One region of the Pseudoalteromonas sp. NH0006-46 genome, then DNA from elsewhere that is predicted to be linked to it. Evidence: predicted binding sites of a transcription regulator. Region 1 holds the regulator's gene; the other holds the start of a gene.
The links. Region 1 encodes FliA, which starts transcription of late flagellar genes. Its sites were predicted from a motif close to CTAAAGNTNNNNNNNNNNNNGCCGATA; they were not measured.

Region 1 (10,854 bases):
TATAAGCCTCAAGCGATGCCTTTGTACGTTTATCGTACATTGTAGGTATTATAGTATATTCATAACTTTTCGCCTGTGAGCTCTGCATTAACTCCATTGTGCGCATCATCCTATCAAGGCCTTTAAGTGCAAGAAACTCTGTTTGTACAGGCACTAAAATTCGCTCACTGGCAGCTAATGCATTAACCATCAATACACCTAAAACAGGTGGGCAATCTAAAATAGCATAGTCGTAATGTTCGCTTATTTTTGCAAGCGACTTTTTCAATATTAACCCCATGCCTGTTTTATTGCCCATACTTCGATCAAGCGTAGCAATAGCCATGGTAGCCGGCAAAATATCCAAGTTTTCAAGTGTAGAAGGACACAGTGCTTGAAGTATTTCCTCGCTCTGCATACTGGTTCCGCGAGCAAAAATATCGTAAACACTGACTTCTAAATCTTCTGAATCAATACCAAAGTAATAGGTCAAAGAAGCATGCGGGTCAGTATCAATGAGTAAAACTCGCTTACCTTGTAATGCTAAAATTCCAGCAAGACTGACCGCAGTAGTTGTTTTACCAACCCCCCCTTTTTGGTTTGCTACAGTCCAAATCTTCACATTACATCCCAGTTACTTTTTAATTACGTGTAGTAATACGTATGCCACCATGTGGTAAACGAATAATTTTTATTGTGTCATCGTCTGACGGCAACTCTACTTCTGGCTCTGGCTCTTTAATCTCAGCTGCTTGTTCTTCAGCCAGTTTATTTACTTCATTAGGCAATCCATATTTAGATAAAGCGATAACCACTTTGCGATTTTCAGCGCGCCCCTCTTCTGTATTATTTTCAGCAAAAGGTGAATACTGTCCATACCCTTCAATGGCCATTCTGGCTGAATTTATTCCTAATGATTCAAGCTCAACTAAAACAGAAGTCGCCCGAGCTACAGATAATTCCCAATTAGAGCGAAATATTTCATTTCGAATAGTTTCATCATCTGTATAACCGCGAACCCGTATATAGTTATCTACCGGTTCAATAATATCTTTAACTATTTTAACGACTTGTTTTGCTCGAGAATGTGCAACAGCACTACCGCTAGAAAACAACATACCTGAACTCAGCTCGATAATTAGCCAATCTTGATGTAATTCTAGGTTAGCCTCACCATCACGAATCTCGTCAATAAGCGCAGATTGAAGCTTTGTTAATAAACTATCGAGCGGTTTTCCTAAATATTTTTGCTGGATATTGCTCGTATCACTTTGGCCATCGAGTAACTCGGGGCCTTGCTCTTCTTTGTTTATACTTTCACCATAGAGTAATTCTTTCTCAGGCGTGACTCTATCGGTGAGTATTCCGGTACCCTCTACCCCCGTCCCTTGCTGAGAATAAATACGTGCTGATTTATCAAACACTTGCTCTAAAGAATCCGATAGAATTTGAAAGTTTTCCTCTTTGTTTATTGCAATAGCATACATTACAACAAAAAAAGCAAACATGATGGTCATGTAGTCAGCATACGACACCAACCAGCGTTCTGTGTGCTGACTTTTTTGGGCCGAGCGACCCAAACGTCGACGCATCATTTTATGCGTCCACTAGGTTTGGCCGCTCAACACGGTAAGCTTCAAGCTTTAACTCTATATTCATAGGGCTTTGGCCATCGCTAATTGCAATGATACCTTCAGCAAGCATTTCGTGGTAAAGCATCTTTTCTTCTACACGTTGCTTAAGCTTATTTGCCATGGGTAAAAATAATAAATTAGCCAACCCCACGCCGTATATCGTAGCAATAAAGGCAGTAGCAACTCCAGCACCTAGTAATTGGGGGTCAGTAATAAAAGACATTGCTTGAATAAGTCCAAGAACGGCCCCTAAAATACCTATGGTAGGACTATAGCCGCCCATTGCTTCGTAAACCCGAGCCGCTTCAAGTAAGCGTTCACGTTCTAACAATAAGTCTATCTCAAGTGTATCTCTGAGTTTTTGTTCTGAACCACCATCAACTAACAGGCTGAGCCCCTTTGCGGCATAAACATCTGAATGCGTTAATGCCTCATCCTCTAGTGCTAAATAGCCCTCTTGTCTCGCTTTATGCGACCAACGTTTAACCTGTTCAATCGCATCATCAATATCATAGCTTGGCGTAACAAATACCCAGTGACTCATTCTAAGCATTTTTTTAAAAGTACTGGCAGATGTTTGAAGCATGACAGCACCTAAAGTACCACCTAGTACGATAATGAGTGCCGGACCATTAAAAAGCGCTGCAATCACACCACCTTCTAGATGATAGCCTATTGCTATAGCACTTAGTGCAACTATTAACCCAAGTACGGAGAGCTTATCCACAACCGGTTTCACTTTTTATCCGCGTTGCAATATCATCCAGCGCTAAACTCTCACTTGAAAGTCCCGCATTAGCAACAGCTTGTGGCATACCATAAACAACACAGCTTTTTTCGTCTTGTGCCCAAATAGTAGCCCCAGTTTGTTTTAACATTCTCGCACCATCTCGACCATCGGCGCCCATGCCAGTTAAAATAATTGCTAATACATCGCCTTGAAAAGCCTTAGCTACACTTGCAAACGTTACATCGACGCTAGGCTTATAAGTAATTCGCTCGCTATTATCTTCAAAAACACGCAATGTTTTTGAACCACCTCGTCCTTCAACCATCATTTGTTGACCGCCCGGCGCTAAATAAGCAGTTCCTGGGTCTAACCGATCACCTTGTTGTGCCTCTTTTACTTTTATTTTGCACAAACCATTTAAGCGAGCTGCAAATGCCGGTGTAAAAGCAGCGGGCATATGCTGAATGAGTAAAATAGGATGCGGGAAATTAGCTGGTAATTGCGTTAGCACATTTTGTAAAGCAACTGGGCCACCCGTAGACGTACCAATTGCGACTAATCTATATTGCTTTCCACTGGCACGAGAAGGAAGTGAGCTCTGTGTTTTGGTTAATGATGGTTCAGGGGTTGAACGCTGAAAACTTCTATCCGGTTGCCTGATGGAAGATGTGCTACTTCTTTGAGGTACCGCACGTGTTGCGGGTTTAGAATACGACACTGGCTTAAAAGTTCTGGGAATGCGTCTATTGCCAATTTCTTTAACTTTAGCTTGGAGAAGCTTTATGGCATCTTCATTATTACGTGCTATGTCTTCAAACTTTTTAGGCAAAAAGTCCATCGCCCCCGCATCAAGAGCATCGAGTGTGGCTGTTGCGCCAGCACGGGTCAATGAAGAAAACATTAAAATTGGTGTAGGATTGCTGGCCATTATTTCTTTAACCGCGCTAATACCATCAAGCACTGGCATTTCTACATCCATTGTGATCATATCAGGACGCAGTTGGGCCGTTTTTTCAACAGCTTCTCTGCCATTTATGGCAAATCCAATTACTTGTATGTCGCTGTCTTGCTCAAGAATTTCGCTTACTCTACGACGAAAAAAGCTTGAATCGTCAACAACTAAAACTTTTACGGCCATTTAGCTCTCTTATTAAATTTCTATGTAGGCACACTTAATTGTGTGCCTGCTTTATGATTTAGCCTGCGTAGTGTTTTAACATATTGGGAACATCTAAAATAAGTGCAATTCCACCATCTGACGTAATAGTTGCACCTGCCATACCAGGAGTGCCTTGAAGAAGTGCATCAAGAGGCTTTATCACAACTTCTTCTTGTCCTATTAAGGAGTCAACGACAAAACCAACCTGCTGAGTACCTATTTGAACAATAACAACATGGCCTTGAGCTTTGCGCTGAGTACGATCTGCTCCTTTAACTAACCAATGCTCAAGATAAAACAGCGGTATTGCTTTTTTACGTACAATGATCGTTAGTTGACCATCAACTACATTTGTTTTGGTTAAATCTAAGTGGAATATTTCACTAACACCAGCCAATGGTAGTGCAAATGTTTGTTCACCAACTACAACCATTAAGGTAGGTAATATGGCAAGTGTTAGCGGTACTTTAATTTCTAAAATTGTACCAACACCTAGCTCTGACTGAATACTCACTGAGCCATTGAGTTGAGTGATTTTAGTTTTTACAACATCCATACCCACACCACGCCCTGAAATATCAGAGATCTCTTCCTTAGTAGAAAATCCTGGTGCAAATATTAAATTGTACGCTTCGGTATCTGATAAACGGCTCGCTTGATCGTGATCTAAAACGCCTTTACTGATTGCAATTTTTTTGAGCTTCTCAGCATCCATACCCGCACCATCATCTTTGATAGTTAACAAGATATGGTCGCCTTCTTGCGAAGCTGAAAGCGTGACATTACCCGTTCTAGGTTTGCCAGCTGCTTCACGAGCTGCTGGCATCTCTATTCCGTGGTCAACTGAGTTTCTAACTAAGTGAACAAGTGGATCTGCAAGTGCCTCAACCAAGTTTTTATCTAAATCAGTTTCTTCACCAACAAGCTGTAAACTAATATCTTTATTTAAGCTTCGTGCTAAGTCACGAACAACTCGAGGGAAGCGGCCAAATACCTTTTTAATTGGCTGCATTCGCGTTTGCATTACTGCGCCTTGGATATCAGCCGTCACAACATCTAAGTTAGAAATGGCTTTACCCATTGCTTCACTTTCTGAGTTTGTTGCTAAACTTACCAACCTGTTACGAACAAGTACAAGCTCACCCACCATATTCATTATTTGGTCTAGGCGTTTTGTGTCAACTCGGACTGTTGTCTCGGCTTGAGGAGGAGCTGGTTTTTTCACAGCTGCAGGCGCTGGAGCAGGCGCTGCTTTTGCTGCTGGTTTTTCTGCAGGCTTTTGCACTGGTTTTGGCGCAGCAGCTTTTACGGGTTCAGGCTTTTTAACAGGCTCACTTACCTTAGCCGCGGGTTTTGCCGCTGGCTTAGACTCTGAAACTGCAGGACTCTCTATTGATTTAGGAGCGCCAGTACCATGAAGTTCATCTAGTAAAGCCTCAAATTCATCATCACTAATTTCATCATCGCTAGTATTACTTGCCGATGTATTTGTTGATGCCGTTGCAGTATTTTCTACTGGATTATTACTTGCTGGTTGCTCTTTTGCAGGCTCACTAGCGGCAACAGCGCCAAAGCTTCCAACGCCATGGAGTTCATCAAGTAGATTATCAAACTCATCATCTGTAATGTCTCCACTGACATCACTGCTACTTGGCGAACTTTCAGCTATTGGGCTTTGACCTTTCCCGTGTAGCTCGTCGAGTAGGTTTTCGAATTCATCTTCTGTTATTTCATCTATCTGAGTTTCTTCATCGCTTTGCGCAGCTGAACCGCCGCTAAATAACTCATCAAAGGCAAATGGGTCTTCTTCATCTGCTGATGAAGTTTCTTCTGCCGCAGGCGTTTCTAAAGCTTCATGTTGAGGCTCATCTACCGTGTCAAATGGAGATTCACCAGCAAGCTCTTCCTCTGTTGGAGGCAAGCCCAGTTTGTGAAGAACTTCAAGTAGTTCGGGATCGGCAGGCTCAGGTTTATCGCGGTTTTGAATGGTAGCAAACATCTCGTTAATAGTGTCGAGTGCCTGCAAAATCACATCCATTAACTCAGAGTTAACTGTTCGTACACCCTGTCTGAGTAAATCGAATACATTTTCTGCACCATGACATGCGTCAACTAACTCCGTCATGGCTAAAAACCCAGCACCACCTTTTACAGTGTGAAACCCTCTAAATATGGCATTGAGTAATTCGGTGTCTTCTGGATTGTTTTCCAGCTCAACTAACTGTTCAGATAAAAGCTCTAGGATTTCTCCTGCCTCTACAAGAAAGTCTTGTAAAATATCTTCATCGACTTCAAACATGCAGTTACTCTCCTCTTAGAAGCCCAAACTTGATAAAAGATCATCGACTTCATCTTGATCAGATACAACATCATTACGTGATTCTTTATCAATAATAGGGCCTTCTGGACCTGCTAAAGTTTGTTCGTCTAATGGTTCATTTGTTTTTTGTTGTTCTATTTTTTCGGCTTTACCGTCGTTTTGATCAGCAAAGGCAGTCAAAAGATGGATCAAGCTTTCTTCGACTTCTCTAACAAGCTCAATAACCCGGCGAATAACTTGCCCGGTTAAATCTTGATAGTCTTGCGCCATAAGTACATTTGTCATCAAACTTTGCAGCTCATCGGTTTTATGATGAGATTTGTTCATAAACTTATCAATGCTGTGGCATAACGATTTAAACTCTCCTAACTCAATCTCTCGATTCATTAGGCGATCCCATGTCGGTTTGATATGAGATATCTCATCCGCCAACTGCTGAGCAATTGGTAGGCTAGCCTCAACAGCATCCATTGTTTTATTTGCGGCATTTTCTGTCATTTCTATAACATAATTAAGCCGTTTTTTTGCATCTGGAATCGCATCGGTAGTTAAGTCAGTTAAGCGAGTGTCTAGCTCGAAGCTTTTTAAAGCTTCATGCAATTGACGGGTTAACTTTCCAACTTCAGCAAATATTTCAGATTGCTCCTTAGAAGCAGTATCTAAAATTAACTGATTGGCTTTGTCTTGCTCACCGTTTTCTAGATAAACAACGAGCTGACGAGCTTGTTCTAAAGTTATTTGAGGCGCAGCAAGTGCTGACATAAGCCTCTCCCCCTATCATTAGCCTAAACGTTCAAATACTTTTTCTAATTTAGTTTTGAGTGTTCCAGCAGTAAATGGCTTAACAATGTAACCATTAACACCTGCCTGTGCTGCCGCTATAATTTGTTCTTTTTTAGCTTCAGCCGTTACCATCAATACCGGAATGTGTTTAAGCTTATCATCCGCACGTATTGCTCTTAATAGGTCTATACCCTGCATTCCTGGCATATTCCAATCGGTAACAACAAAATCAAATACTTGATTTTGTAGCATTGGCAAAGCGGTTGACCCATCGTCTGCTTCTTGAACATTAGTGAAACCTAAGTCACGTAACAGATTTTTAATAATACGTCTCATTGTTGAAAAATCGTCAACAACCAGAATTTTCATGTTTTTATCCAAAACATCCCCCAGTGAGGTCTTAACCTTGTTTACTTACTACTAATTTATCCAGTCATTGATTTTAGCTTTGAGCTTAATCATCGCCTGACCATGTATTTGACTTACACGCGATTCGCTTACATCGAGTATATGCCCTATTTCTTTTAAATTCATTTCATCGTTATAGTACAAAGAAAGCACCATTGCATCTCGTTCTGGCAAAGATTTTACCGCACCTAACAAAGACTCATTAAACCGCTCATTTTTAACGTTATTAAACGGTTTGTCTAGCGCTAAATCTTGATCAACTGGACTGATGACATCCTCGTCGACACCAAGGTCTTCTATACCGAGTACTTTACTTGCATTTACATCGTTTAAGATATGATGGTACTCATTTAACGAAATTTCAAGTTTTTCAGCAACTTCTATATCTGTAGGCTCACGGCTTAAGCTTTTTTCTAAAAAAGCAATTGTTTCAGCCACCAAACGGCTTTTGCGATGCACTGAACGGGGTGCCCAATCGCCGCGTCGCATTTCGTCAAGCATTGCGCCACGAATACGAATCCCTGCAAAAGTTTCAAAGCTGGCGCCTTTGGTTGCATCAAAGCTCTTAGAAGCTTCAATCAGGCCAATCATGCCTGATTGTATTAAATCGTCCAGCTGAACGCTGGCAGGTAAACGCGCTATAAGGTGACATGCCACTTTTTTGACGAGTGATGCATGTTTTTCAACAATCACATTTAAATTTTGTGCTGATTGATATCCCATAACTTTATTCACCAATGTTGTCATAATTAGCCGTTTACTAGTTTCTCTATGAAAAACTCCAGATGACCCGATGGTTGGTTAGGTATTGGCCATTTAACTGCTTTTGTTGCTAGCGCTTGAAACGCCAGTGCCGCAGGCGAATTTGGAAAAAGTTCTACAATAACTTTTTGACGGCGTGTTGCCTTACGCATATTTTCGTCGTAGGGAACCGTTGCAACCAAGTCCATTGATACATCTAAAAAACGATCGGTTACTTTGGAAAGTTTAGCAAATAGCTCTTGCCCTTCACGCATGCTGCGGACCATATTTGCAACAATTTTAAATTTATATACACCATGCTCACGGCTCAATACTTTTATCAGCGCGTAGGCATCTGTTATTGATGTGGGCTCGTCGCATACAACAACCATGACATCTTGTGCTGCGCGGGAAAAACTCAGCACCATGTCAGAAATACCTGCTGCAGTATCTACAATTAAAATATCAAATTCTGTATTTAATTCGCTAAAAGCTCTGATAAGTCCCGCATGCTCTGAAGGCGACAATTCAACCATGCTTTGAGAACCCGACGTCGCGGGTACAATTTTAATACCTGCGGGGCCTTCAACTAGAATTTCATCAAGTTCGCATTCACCAGATAAAACATGTGATAAGTTACGTTCAACACGCAGCCCTAGCATAACGTCACAGTTTGCTAAGCCTAAATCGGCATCAAGAACCAATACTCTGTTACCTTGCTGGCCTAATGCAATTGCAGTATTAAGAGAAACATTTGTTTTTCCTACTCCACCTTTACCGCCAGTGACAGCGATAACTTTTACGCCGTTGTTATTGTTTTGACTCATTTTGCGCAGGCCACTTGCTTGATCTAATACTGTGTTAATCATACATCCCTACTGTGCTTGGCGCCACTGCTTGGTGCCTTGAATGTTGTGCTTTTGCTCTTTTTAAATAGAGTTGCTCAGCCTTTTTAACTAGTTTTTCAGCATTTGCAACTCGAATATCTTCTGGTACTCGTTGACCGTTAGTAAGATACCCTATTGGAAGGCGATTTTGAATCGCAATACTAATAATCTCACCTAAACTTAAAGATTCGTCTAATTTGGTGAATATACAACCACTTAACTGCACTTTCTTAAAGTGTCTAACGGTTTCTTGCAACACGTGTATTTGCGATGTTGCACTGAGCACTAAATAGCTACGAATATCAACGCGCTGGTTACGCATAAGAGTATTAAGCTGCTCAGTTAAACGTAAGTCGCGTTGGCTCATACCCGCAGTATCAATTAATACTAGTCGTTTATTTCGTAAATGATATAAAACTTCAGCTAATTCATTAGCATCTTTAACTTGCTTAACACCACAGCCTATAATTCGACCATACGTAGCAAGTTGCTCATAAGCACCAATTCTGTATGTGTCGGTTGTGATTAAAGCGACTTTGTCTGCACCGTACTTTTGTGCACCAAGTGCAGCTAATTTAGCAACTGTGGTTGTTTTACCAACCCCAGTTGGGCCAACCAAAGCGTATACACCGCCTTGACGTAAAATTTCGTTATTGGTTGTCTGCATCTGATCTTCAACCATTGTTAAAAGTGCTTTCCAACCTTGCTGACGAGACACATCGTCAGGAACAAAGCACGCCATTTGCTCTGCAACATCTTTATCTATACCCATACCAACTAAACGATCAATCATGCATGCACGAGTAGGGTCGCGTCTTGCCATGTCTTGTTGCATGAGCCCTGATACTTGATGCTCTAACAACTGACGAATGGCATTCATTTCGTCACGCATTGACGAAATTTGCTCACTTTCATTATGTTTAGTTTCTTGACGGTTTGTCACTGGGGTATCAAGGTCATCAAAATCACTTTCTAGGTCATCAAACCCAAGGCTGTCTGCTTGTGTTTGCGGACGAGCTGAAGCTTGGCGTTCATTGGTAAATATAGGTCGAGGACGCTGTTCTTGCACTGGCTCTTGGTAGTTGTCTGTAGTATCAATACCTGATTGCGAAAACATAGAAGCCAGTTCTGCAGAGCGAGGACGTGGAGCTTGACGCTCTAATAATGCTTGAAGACTATCAGCTACTTTCGCTTGTGGCTCTGGCTTAGCGCGAAGTGGCTCTGGTTTTACAAAATTATGCACTTGCTGTGACTTTGCAAAACTTTTTGCTGGCGCACTTTGCGGTTGCTCTTTTTTAGGGGCTGCTTTGTCATAATCAACTGCTGCTACAATTTCGACACCGTTAGCTAGCTTTTTATTTGACATAATAACCGCATCAACACCTAATTCGTCTTTAACTTCTTTAAGTACTGTGCGCATATCTTTAGCAAAAAAACGTTTTATTTTCATGATTCAACCCCTTTAAAAATCTTATTGTTGGCCTACAGAGCTGACTATCTTGATCTGTCTTTCATCTGGTACCTCTTGATAAGACATCACCCTTAAACCCGGGATGGTGTACTTAACAAAACGAGATAACACAGTGCGTAACATTCCCGACGTTAGCAATATTGAAGGTTCACCGGACATTTCTTGGTTTTGATGCGCTTCGTTTAGTGACACTTGAAGTCGCTCTGCAAGTCCTGGTTCTATACCGGCACCTTCGTCGCCTGCATTTTGCAGTGACTGATGCAACATCTGTTCCAACTCAGGCGCCAAGGTTATGACAGGGATTTCTGACGACATACCTACAGCATCTTGAACTATTAATCGGCGTAATGAAATACGCACTGCAGCCGTTAATACATCGGGGTCTTGACTACGCGGGCCATACTCAACAAGCGTTTGTACAATTGAACGCATGTCGCGAATTGCAACCCCTTCATTAAGTAAGTTTTGTAGTACTTTTACAATCACAGTTAACGGTAATACGTCAGGAACTAAACCTTCAACTAAGCGAGGGTGACTTTTACCTAACATGTCTAATAAGTTCTGTACTTCCTCGTGGCCTAACAGCAGTGCTGCACTGTTTGTGAGTAACTGGCTAATATGTGTAGCCACAACTGTGGCTGAATCTACCACGGTATAACCTAGCGATTGTGCTTCGTCTTTTTGATCTGGTTTTATCCATACCGCATCAAGTCCAAAAGCAGGGTCTTTAGTTTCAATCCCT
Region 2 (10,854 bases), on a different contig from region 1:
TTTTTATATCTGATATATTTTGTGCTAATAAACCTAATTCGTCTAATAAATAACTGACCCTACTTGCTATTGCTACGCCGGAGTCCACCAGCTGAATACTATTTTCAAAGTATTCACTAATTTGTTTTGCAAGTATGGGAAAGTGTGTACATCCTAATATAAGTACGTCTACTTGCTTTTCAATATTCAAATCTTCAAGCACGGCATGCAATTTAATTGTATCTAAGCAGTCATTGAAAAAAAGCTGTTCCGCAAGGTTTACCAACTCAACACTACTATATAAGTTAACGATTACATTACTGGCATGCTGTGCTATTAGTGTTTTTGTATACGAGCTCGCTATTGTGGCTGGTGTTGCCAGTAAAGCAATGTGGTTTGAATGAGTTAATTCTGCTGCGGGTTTTATCGCTGGTACAACACCAACAATGGGTATATCTGTAATTTTGCGTACGGCACTTAATGCAGACGTAGATGCCGTGTTGCACGCTATAACAATTAAATCGACGTTTAGCTTGTTTAACTTAATAAAATGAATAAGCGAACACAAACGATTAATGATTGTTTGTTGTGTCTGAGCCCCATAAGGTAAGAAAGCATTATCCATGAAATAGCTATATTGAGCATTCGGGATACGTTGCTTTATATGTTCAAGTACTGTTGTGCCACCAATCCCCGAATCAAAAACCATTATATGCGCTGACAAACGACCGTTCCTATAATTAGATTAGAACGGCAGTTTGCCATGTGATTTTTGCAAAAGAAAGTAGTTTAAGGTTAAGGCTAAACCTCGTCAGCTGTTTGCTTTGCCGCGCTATTTAACTTATTAAGGTTTTCAAACATAGCTTTTGTATAATCAACAAGCTTATCGATCTCACTTTGGTCCTCATTGAGCCATTGCATGATGCCTGATAACTGATTTTGAATATCTAACTCGGAGGCTTTAGAAAATGCCTCTCGTAGATCATCATTAAAAGGCGCTATTTTATCTGCAATTACTTTTTCTGGGGCCGGTTTATTTTCTTCATAACCTTTTATTGCAGCAACCGTTTTGGTTTGTCGTAAGTCCATTGAAAATGCAACTAGTTGCTCATTGCCTAAACTAAGCTCTTGCGCTTCTTCAAATGCCCGATCTAAATCACCGCTAAAAAAAGTTTTACTTACGTTTTGTAGGTTTTCCATCAACTCATTAATTGCTTCTTGCTCTTTATCATTAAGGTCGCCGTTAACTGACATTGAAAAATAAAGCTCCCTCGATTGTGATGATTCACTTACGAATGCCTCTCCTTTCTCACCACGTTGATAACTGCTAGCAGACTGAGATTTAAACGCATCGGCAAAACTAATTGTTACTTCATCGCCTTCTGCGGTTGTAAAGCTGTACTGAGCATTATTACTTAAACTGGCATACTGTGCTTGTGTTACCCCCACACTGGCGGGCATTGGGTTGAACAAATTATCTTCAAACTCATCAAGGCCATTGAAAATTCCTTCTTTTGATTTATTGATCCCCTCTTGGGTTTCATCGTTTAGCACGCCAGACTCTTTGAGCTCATCAACAGCGTCATCAATACCTATTTGAACCCCCTTACGGGCATCACTTAACATACCTTTTAATTTATCGTCATCGGCACCATCAGCTTTTGCTTTATTAACGGCGCCAGTGACAAAGTCGAGTACATTTTTAACAATTTCTTCAAAATCAAAAAGGGGTTTTTCTGCCTTTTTTTCTTGAACAGGTAAACCAAGCTGCTCTGCCATTTTATCGCCTAAGACTTTAGCAGCCAACTCTTTGCCTCGTTGCTGATAACTGTCTTGCGGAGACGTGATGGTAGGTTGTTGTACATCAGCTTTGTTATTGAATTTGTTTATATTCTGGCTTGGTATAAACCCATAGTTGCCTATTTTCATGATTCGTCTCCTGAGCGTGCGTACTTTATTATCGGCCAGAGCATAAAAAACTAAAGTAAACCGCGTAAAAAAACATCATTTATTCTTGCCAAAACTAGACAAATGCGAACCGCTCCCTACAATAGCGCCGATAAACAGATCTTAGATAAGGCAATAACGCGAATGGCAGTTATTAAAATAGATACCACACAGTACCAAGCGCAGTTAAGTGAAAAAGAACAGCGTATAACTTCACAGTTTCAACGTTTTGGTGTGGAGCAGCTAGAAGTGTTTAGCTCGGAGCCAATTAACTACCGCCAACGTGCCGAGTTTAGAGTATGGCATGATGGAGACGATCTGTTTCATATAATGTTCGATCAGCAAACTAAAGAAAAAATACGCGTGGATACGTTTGACCCTGCAGCACCGCTTGTTGGTGAAATAATGCAAGTAATGATTGAAAACCTTAAGCCATGTGAGGTTTTACGCCGAAAGCTTTTTCAAATAGATTACCTGTCTACACTCAGCGGTGAAATTTTAGTGAGCTTGCTTTACCACAAGCCGCTTGATGATGAATGGCTACGTGAAATTAAAGCGCTTAAGGCAAAGCTGAGTGAAAAATATAAGATAGACTTTATTGGCCGAGCACGTAAGCAAAAAGAAATGCTAGGTGATGACTTTGTAACAGAGCGATTAACTGTAAATGGCCAAGAACTCGTTTACCAACAAGTAGAGAATAGCTTTACGCAACCTAATGCGAAAGTAAATATAAGCATGCTTGAGTGGGCACAAGGTTTATGTAAACCACTTAAAAATGATTTACTAGAGCTTTACTGCGGTAATGGTAACTTTTCTATTGCACTAGCTGGCTCTTTTAAAAAAGTACTAGCAACTGAGATATCTAAGTCATCTGTTTACTCTGCTCAATACAATATCGAGAAGAACAATGTAGATAATCTCGATATTATACGTATGTCGAGCGAAGAGTTTACTCAAGCGATGAATGGAGAACGTACTTTTTCTCGTCTAGATGGCATTGATTTAAAAAGTTACAATTGCCAAACCATCTTAGTCGACCCGCCACGCGCTGGTATGGATGAATTGACCTGTGATTTAGTGGCTAACTACGAAAATATTATTTACATATCGTGCAACCCTGACACACTGGAACGCGATCTAGATCATTTAACGCGTACTCATAACGTCAAGCGCTTTGCGATATTTGATCAGTTCCCTTATACACATCATATAGAATCAGGTGTGTATTTGCAGAAAAAATAACGGTGAGTAAAAACTTATAGGCACAAAAAAGCTCCTATAAAGGAGCTTTTTTGTATTCTTTTACTTACTTGCCAAGTAATTAATTAACTTGCTGATATCTTCAGGTGCCGTAACACCTGATTCACGGCCTAAGTTTAATTTATACTTACCGTTTACAATAAATGTTGGAACACCACGAAGGGCGCCTTTTTCTTTAAAGTACTCTTGGTCGCGTTTCATCTTAGAGCTTAATGTACGAACCGAAAAGCTTTTAAATAACTTATCAAATTTATCGCCATCAACACCTTGCGCAACGAACACATCTTTCACGTCAGCTAATTCGTTAAATTTAGCGCGTTTTGTGTGAATATGATTAAAAATAGCTGCAATAATTTTTTCTTTTTGCGGAAGTACTTCTGCAGTGGCTAATGCTTGGCTCATCATTTGTTGGTTTTCTGGGTTACGAACACCCACAAAGTCAACGTGACTCTTTTTAAACTTAACATTTTTATCAAGTTTAGGCTTAAATTCGCTGATCAATGACTCGTAGTTATTACACGCCGGGCAGTAAAAAGAGAAAAACTCTTTTACTTCTGGCTTTTTAGTAGCGCGTTCAGAAATAACATCGTAATGAACGCCTTCTTCATAGGTCGCCGCAAAGCTCGTTGCTGCCAGTGGTAATACTAATGCAAGTAACCCTGCTTTAAGTAGTTTAATCATACTTATACTCCAAAATTTATAATGCTAATAAAAACGCAATTAACTCATCAAGTTCTTGTTGGTTTTTTATGGTGTTAATGTTGATTTTGTATTTATCGTTAACGATAAAAGTAGGTACGCCAGTTAATGCACCTAATTTTGAATATTTATTTTGTTTGTCTTGCATTGCTTGTTCTGCGGCAATAATTGGCATGCTTGCAATAGCTTGGTCAAAAGTGTCGCTATCTATCCCGTTAACTTCCAACAGCTTTTTAAGATCTTTAACTTCTGTTAAAGGCACACCTTGAATATGAATGCTTCTAAAAATTTGGTCAGCTATATTTTGTGCTTGGCCTTGTTGTTTGGCAATTAAGTAAGCAAAGCTTAAGTTACTTTGTGCTTGTGGAGATACACCACCTAAAAAGTTAACGTGGCTTTTAACAAACTCAGTACCTTCCGGCAGTTTTTTTTCAATTGCTTTAGCCACTGGTTCAAATTTAAAACAGTGCGGACAATAAAATGAAAAGAACTCTGTTACTTGGGGTGTTGTGCTTTTTTCAGTTTTAATAATAGTGTATTGGTTATTAGCCTCAAACTGTGCAGCAAAGGCTGCAAATGGTAAACATAAAAGAAGTAGGCTCAGTTTTAATTTTTTAAGCATTAGTATCTCGTTGTACTCGTCATTAAATAATAATTTACGGCAATAATTTTAACGGCGGTTCTTGCAGAGCTGCAAGTTGTTCTTTAAGCGCTAAAATTTGTTGCTCCCAGTATTTGTCATCAGCAAACCATGAAAAGTTCCGCACGAAAGCAGGATCGCTCCACCTTTTTGCCACCCATCCCATATAATGAATAATACGCATTGCTCGCAGCGGTTCAATTAATTTGAGTTGAGCGTGGTCAAAATCACAGAATTCTTCATACGCCCCGACTAAGGTGTCTAACTGTAACAGTTGCGTTGGCCTGTCGCCACTTAGCATCATCCATAAATCTTGAATCGCAGGTCCCTGGCGACTATCGTCTAAATCCACGAACATTAACGCATCGCCGGCCCATAATATATTGCCTGCGTGGCAATCTCCATGTAAGCGAATATTATTTGTATCTTGATACTGCTTTTGTGTCTGCTCAATTACCAAATCTAAAATAGTATAAAAAGCAGTGCTTAATCCCATTGGCACTAAGTTACTTTTTTGAAGATGAACTTTAGCTGTATGTAAATACTCACCACAGCTTATTGTTGGTCTGTAAGTAAATGGTTTTGTTTTAGCTACTTGGTGCATTCGACCAATCAAACGTCCCATAACATCAAGCTGATCTAAATTATCTACTTCAAATAATCGCCCACCCACACTTGGAAAAACCACAAACATATAACCCTGGTGTTCAAACAAGCTTTGTCCGTTATGTAAAACAGGGGCTACAACGGGTACTTCCGCGTCAGCCAATTCAAAAGCAAAGTCATGTTCTTCTTGAATTTGTGCTTTACTCCAGCGCTCGGGACGATAAAACTTTACGACGTAACGAAGACCGTCTTCGGCCTTGAATTGATAAACTCTATTTTCATAACTGTTAAGCGCTAATAGCCCAGACTCAGGATAAATGCCTATGGTTTCTATCGCATCGAGTATTAAATCTGGGGTTAAATCTATAAAGCTAAATTTGCTCATACTCTTCTTATATAAATTAAAAGCGGGCTAAACCCGCTTTTGTTATTGGCTATATGCACCGAATTAGAAAGTGCGACTTATCGCGCTCTAAAAAAATTACTCGATTGCGATATCGTTTCATCCGGTTCGTTAACTGGTGACAGCACAAAATTAAACTCTGTTATAGGCAATTTTAAATCATATGGATCCATAACGAGTGACAAAGGTTCATTGTGAGATTGCCCTGCTTGAACCGTGAATACCTGCTTACCTATGTATTTAAAGTTTTCTAGCCCTATAACTTTAATATTAAAGGTTTGCTCATACTGCGCCTTATTGATTACCTTTAAGGTATATGTGTTTTCAACCAAGCCATTAAAGTCGACACGATATAGCTGATTTCGGTCACGGATAATATCAAAGTCCATAGGTTTACGCAGTGCAATATTTGTAACAAGTGCGCCAGTAAGCAGCACCAATATGACCGTATAACCAATAATTTTAGCTCGTAAAGGGTTGGTTTTATTTTCTGGCGTTTCAAGGTTACGTTCTGTGGTATATGAAATTAAACCGCGCGGATACTCCATTTTGTCCATTACGCCGTCACACGCATCAATACACGCACCACAATTAATGCACTCAGCTTGTAAGCCATTTCTTATATCAATACCTGTAGGACACACTTGTACACATAAGTTACAGTCAATACAGTCGCCAATTTCTAAATCTTCATGGGCGACCTTGCGTGAGCGAGGACCACGGCTTTCACCTCGGCTTTCATCATAGGTTACTGTGTAGGTATCTTTGTCAAACATTGCCGACTGAAAACGCGAGTAAGGGCAAATATGCAAACACATAATTTCGCGCATCCAGCCGGCGTTACCATAAGTGCACACAGCAAACACTAAAATACTTACTAGTGCATAACCGCCAACATTAAAGGTTATAAAATCAGGGAGTAGCTCTCTTATCGGTGTAAAGTAACCAACAAACGAAATAGAGGTATACAAAGAAAACAACACCCAGCTAGAATGCTTAGCCGTTTTTCGCCAGAACTTGTCAAAGTCCATAGGCCGTTGATCGAGCTTTTTACGTTGATTTGCTGTGCCTTCAAGTTTTTCTTCAAACCAGATAAAAATGAAGGTCCATACCGTTTGAGGACAAGTATATCCGCACCAGACTCGTCCATAAAATGTAGTTACCAAAAACAGCGCAAAAGCCGCCAGCATGAATATAAACGCCAGTATGGTGAAGTCTTGAGGCCATAAAGTTAGACCAAAAATATTGTATTTTTGTGCTATTAAATCAAATAGCACGGCTTGCTGGCCGTTAAAGTTTATCCATGGCAAAACCATAAATGCGAGCATGCCTAAAAAACCAATACGTTGTCTTAATAATTGGTGAAGACCTTTTACAGCTCTCACATAAATGCGGTTACGGGGGTTAAATCTATCATCTTGACGGCTTAAATCCGGCTTTTGAATTTTTACCTCAACAGGAATGTTTTTTACTTTAATCTGTTTGTCCATCGAAGTTCCTCAACACCGCTTGGAAAATAAAAGCTGAGCACTAATCAAATGCTCTATACTCATAGTGTAGCAAGTAACTTGCTAAGTAAGACTTGTTTAGTGAATCATAAATTAAATACTTTCAGATATTTCAGAAATATCTAACTTCTGGTAGTTATTATACCAATATTGGCTAAAATTACTGGTATTGATTGCTACTAATTTATTCATCTCAGTTACTTGCTTTTAAAGGGCAGTTTATTACACTGCTTGATTATTCAACCCTATTTAGATCAAGGTTTACGTATCCATGAAGAAGTTTATTATATTGATCATTGTGATCCTTGCGTTTTTTACCATTGATCATCCACTTATAAAAGAACCACGCGAGAAGCTATTAGGGGAAGGTGTTGGTTTTTTAAGTAATGCAAGTAAAGTAAATAGAAGCCCAGCTGCTAATTTAGCAAAAAACAGAATTAGTAATGAGCTCACACTCTCAGGCTCTGAAAAAGAGTATGTAGAAAAAACGTTTACCACTGATGACGCGGTTCAGCTATTTAATTTACGCTACTGTCGCGAACGTGACTTAAATCTTTACTTCTACGCTGACCGCTTAAATACAGTGTGTAAAATAGTGTCTGAATCACTCGAACAAAAGCGGGCTAAATAATGGACTTTTCTAACTTAAACAAAAAAACCAGTGATTCGTTTCACAAGCAACGTAATATGCTGAAACAGTTAGCGCAAGGTAAAACACTAAAATGCGAAAAGTGTAATTCGGTGCTCACACTCGATTTAGCCACCAGCGAAGTGGGTAAAGGTGCAGTAAAGTGCAAGCAAGGCTGCACAGATATTATTTTAGAACTTGGCGCTTAACTAATAACTAAAGCGCCAATATTAAAACGTTTAACGCTAACTACTCGTCCCAGCCTTCATCGTTATACAAACCACTATTAAGTGCTACTATTTCTACAAGCTCTGCAAAACCAAGTGCAAAATCTCCCATAAGGTCATATTGTTGCTCACACAACTGCATTGTGCTCATTGAATTTTGCGATGCGATTTGCGCGATAAGCTGTGGATCTAATGCAAAAAAGCTGAGGGTTGCTTGTGCAGTTTCTAAGGCCTCTTTGTACTGTGCATCTAACTGCGGTGATGTTAACAGCTTTTGCGTGTAAGCATTACTTGCTGTTAAAAAGCCTTGGCTCCACTGCGAGCAAAATGCATTGTCGTACTGTGATGGCAGTTTATACCCTACTTCAAACACTTGTTCACTTATTTGATGGTAAAGCGCCATAAATAAAAACAGTGTTTCTTCATCTAATTTGTCTGCAGAATTATTGAGTATCACATCAACCCATTCGTGTACATCAAGAGGGTCGGGTGAACATATAACACCAAACAAATAACCTTGGCTTTGTGCAAGGGTCATGGCGTGAGGTTGTGTATTTAAAAATGTGCTGAGCTGCTTAGCATGCAGCTCAGTAAATTGCGGTAGTTGCATTAAAACTCTTTATATCAAAACATTAAAAATTGAGCGGGTAACGACCTTGGCTATCTGGTCGGCCTAAAAACTTAACCGCATCGTGAACATCTTTTGGTAAGCTAGCATCTGGTTTTACATACCCTGCCACGCTAAAGTCAAAGTTAGCTTTGAGAGTGGCATCGGCTTCAAGTCCAAGGGTGTTATCAGGGTCGATTAATATTGCCACATCACCCGACTTACAACTTAAATTGCCGGCCAGAGACCCTATATTAAACCAACCATTTAAACCTTGCACATCGATATTAGGACTCGCTATTTCACCCTTTAATGACTCACAGTAAGGAGCACCTGAGGTGTATTCATCAAGTTCCAGTATTACACGCCCTTTTGCCGTAACAGGCAAAGGTAACTGAACTCGTTGCATTGCTCGCTCTACCGTTGAGCGTACTAGACCATTCGTTACTTTTACGGTGCGATTAAACAATCCATAGCTGACATGTGCATACCCCGATATATCAGTACGTTCGCGAGCATTTCCAAACTTTATATTAGTATTTAAATTGCCAGTAAATAATGCCCAGCCAGCAATATCCCAGCGCACATTATTTAACTGTTCGCCATCAAAACGAACTTGCATTAATTGGCCTTGCCATACAGTGCCAACAGCAGGCCCTACTTCCAACTGCTTAGGAAGATAAGGTTTTGCTAAATCAAGCGCGATAGCAGCAGGTAATTTAATGATACAAAACACAATAAAACTAATTAAAAAAACAGCCGATAATGTAATTATTCTTTTCATTTATTAATTCTCTAATACCAAACGGCTTACTCGCACATAACCCGATTTATCGTCGCGGCTTAAATCTAAATTTTCGATTTTTAAACCATGTTGATTCACTAATTCATCGAGCCACTCTACTAATTTATTAAACTCTACTGAGTCGAGCGTTAATCGCAGTGAACCATCACTAGGCTGCATTTTACTGATGTTGATTTGATAACGGCTACGGGTAGAATTAACCACTTGACTTAAATTTTGATTACTTACAACACGCGTATTACCCGCTGCTTTTAGCTTTACTATGCTTTCGTCAACCCATACAAGTAAAGCCTGTTGCTTAATTTGCGATTGCTCTGCTTTTGTTATGGCATTATTTAATGGCCTAAATATCCCCATCACAAGAACAAAAATAACAAAGATACCACCTGCAACCATAATAAGTTGCTGCTCTTGTTCTTTTAAAGAACGCCAGTATTTTATCGCTTGTGTTTTCATGCAGCACCTCGCAGTTTAATTTCACCGACCACAAAATCACCGTCGTTATTTAAAGAGCCTTGCTCTACTGTTAAGCCTTGCTGTTCGAGTATGGTTTTTACTTTACCAAAGGTTTGAAAATCTTTAGCTCGTGCGCGAATACGTAACTCATTTCTGCGTTTATCGTAACGTAAGGTCTCTGGTGTGAACTCATTCACCTGCGAAAATACATCAACTAAATTAGTAGTAAGCTCTAAAAAGCCAGATTCATCAGGGCCTTCTATCCTGTCTAACGCGCCTTTAATCTGATTTTTTATCAAATTAGGATGCACTTTAGAACTGGGGAATGCTGCTTGGTATCGCTCAATCACTTGGTTTTTTGCTATATCGACTTGAGAATTAAGTTGTTGTAACTCAATTGCCTTTATAACTAACGTAGAACCCAGTGCAACAGCTGTAAATATCGCCGCGCCTTTCCAGTAACCCCACCAAAGTGCACTCTTCTTTTTAAGTTGGTAAATACCTTGGCGAAGATTAAATTTAACGCTATTTAATTGCTTAGCAAATAAAGCTAACGGGAGGTCATACTGACTTGTTTGTGCTTGTAAATTAGTTCCCTCTGGGAAGTTTTCTGCAGGACTAAAATGCTTGATTTCAGGGTTACCTAACGCAGTTAAATAACCTGATAGCCAGCTCGATTCAACCGCACTAATATGCCATGTCCCTTGCTTAAACAACCACTGCTGATTGAGCTCTATCGCACTTGCCTCTCCCTCACCTACAGGCGGTAACAGCAATGCATCTGGCAATATTTTATAAACAGACAGTCCATGCTCTGAAAATAAAGCGAGCCATTGCTCAAACCAGTCGCGATCGGTCATCGCAACCTGGATAGCATGTTGCTCGCCAACCATGGTTGCTTCGCCTATGGCTATATACAAATCGTCTACATCGCAGGCTATATCTTCTTCAAGCATGTAAGGGAGTGCTTGCTCTAACTTACGATTCCACTTTGTTGGTAGTGTTACCGTTTTTAATTGCACCTGATCGCTTGGCAATAAAACAACCACTTCTCTGTTGGCTGCTTTTTCACTTAATTCATTTAAATTG

Region 2: the regulator FliA is predicted to act here: its motif matches at 1,938-1,964, upstream of AC27I2_RS19525 (DUF5610 domain-containing protein).

The regions. Positions count from the first base shown of each region.
Region 1 is NZ_BAAJML010000001.1:665,777-676,630, reverse strand. Features, by position in the region: gene AC27I2_RS03080 (ParA family protein) at 1-601, opposite strand, end outside; gene AC27I2_RS03075 (flagellar motor protein MotB) at 621-1,574, opposite strand; gene AC27I2_RS03070 (flagellar motor protein) at 1,576-2,340, opposite strand; gene AC27I2_RS03065 (protein-glutamate methylesterase/protein-glutamine glutaminase) at 2,333-3,481, opposite strand; gene AC27I2_RS03060 (chemotaxis protein CheA) at 3,540-5,801, opposite strand; gene AC27I2_RS03055 (protein phosphatase CheZ) at 5,817-6,584, opposite strand; gene cheY (chemotaxis response regulator CheY) at 6,603-6,986, opposite strand; gene AC27I2_RS03045 (RNA polymerase sigma factor FliA) at 7,026-7,736, opposite strand; gene AC27I2_RS03040 (MinD/ParA family ATP-binding protein) at 7,763-8,623, opposite strand; gene flhF (flagellar biosynthesis GTPase FlhF) at 8,616-10,091, opposite strand; gene flhA (flagellar biosynthesis protein FlhA) at 10,113-10,854, opposite strand, start outside.
Region 2 is NZ_BAAJML010000018.1:12,928-23,781, reverse strand. Features, by position in the region: gene murI (glutamate racemase) at 1-703, opposite strand, end outside; gene AC27I2_RS19525 (DUF5610 domain-containing protein) at 781-1,908, opposite strand; gene trmA (tRNA (uridine(54)-C5)-methyltransferase TrmA) at 2,071-3,168, shown strand; gene AC27I2_RS19515 (thiol:disulfide interchange protein DsbA/DsbL) at 3,229-3,867, opposite strand; gene AC27I2_RS19510 (thiol:disulfide interchange protein DsbA/DsbL) at 3,884-4,507, opposite strand; gene AC27I2_RS19505 (serine/threonine protein kinase) at 4,542-5,516, opposite strand; gene ccoG (cytochrome c oxidase accessory protein CcoG) at 5,594-7,024, opposite strand; gene AC27I2_RS19495 (hypothetical protein) at 7,314-7,673, shown strand; gene AC27I2_RS19490 (hypothetical protein) at 7,673-7,879, shown strand; gene AC27I2_RS19485 (UPF0149 family protein) at 7,920-8,507, opposite strand; gene AC27I2_RS19480 (type II secretion system protein N) at 8,530-9,288, opposite strand; gene gspM (type II secretion system protein GspM) at 9,292-9,765, opposite strand; gene gspL (type II secretion system protein GspL) at 9,762-10,854, opposite strand, start outside.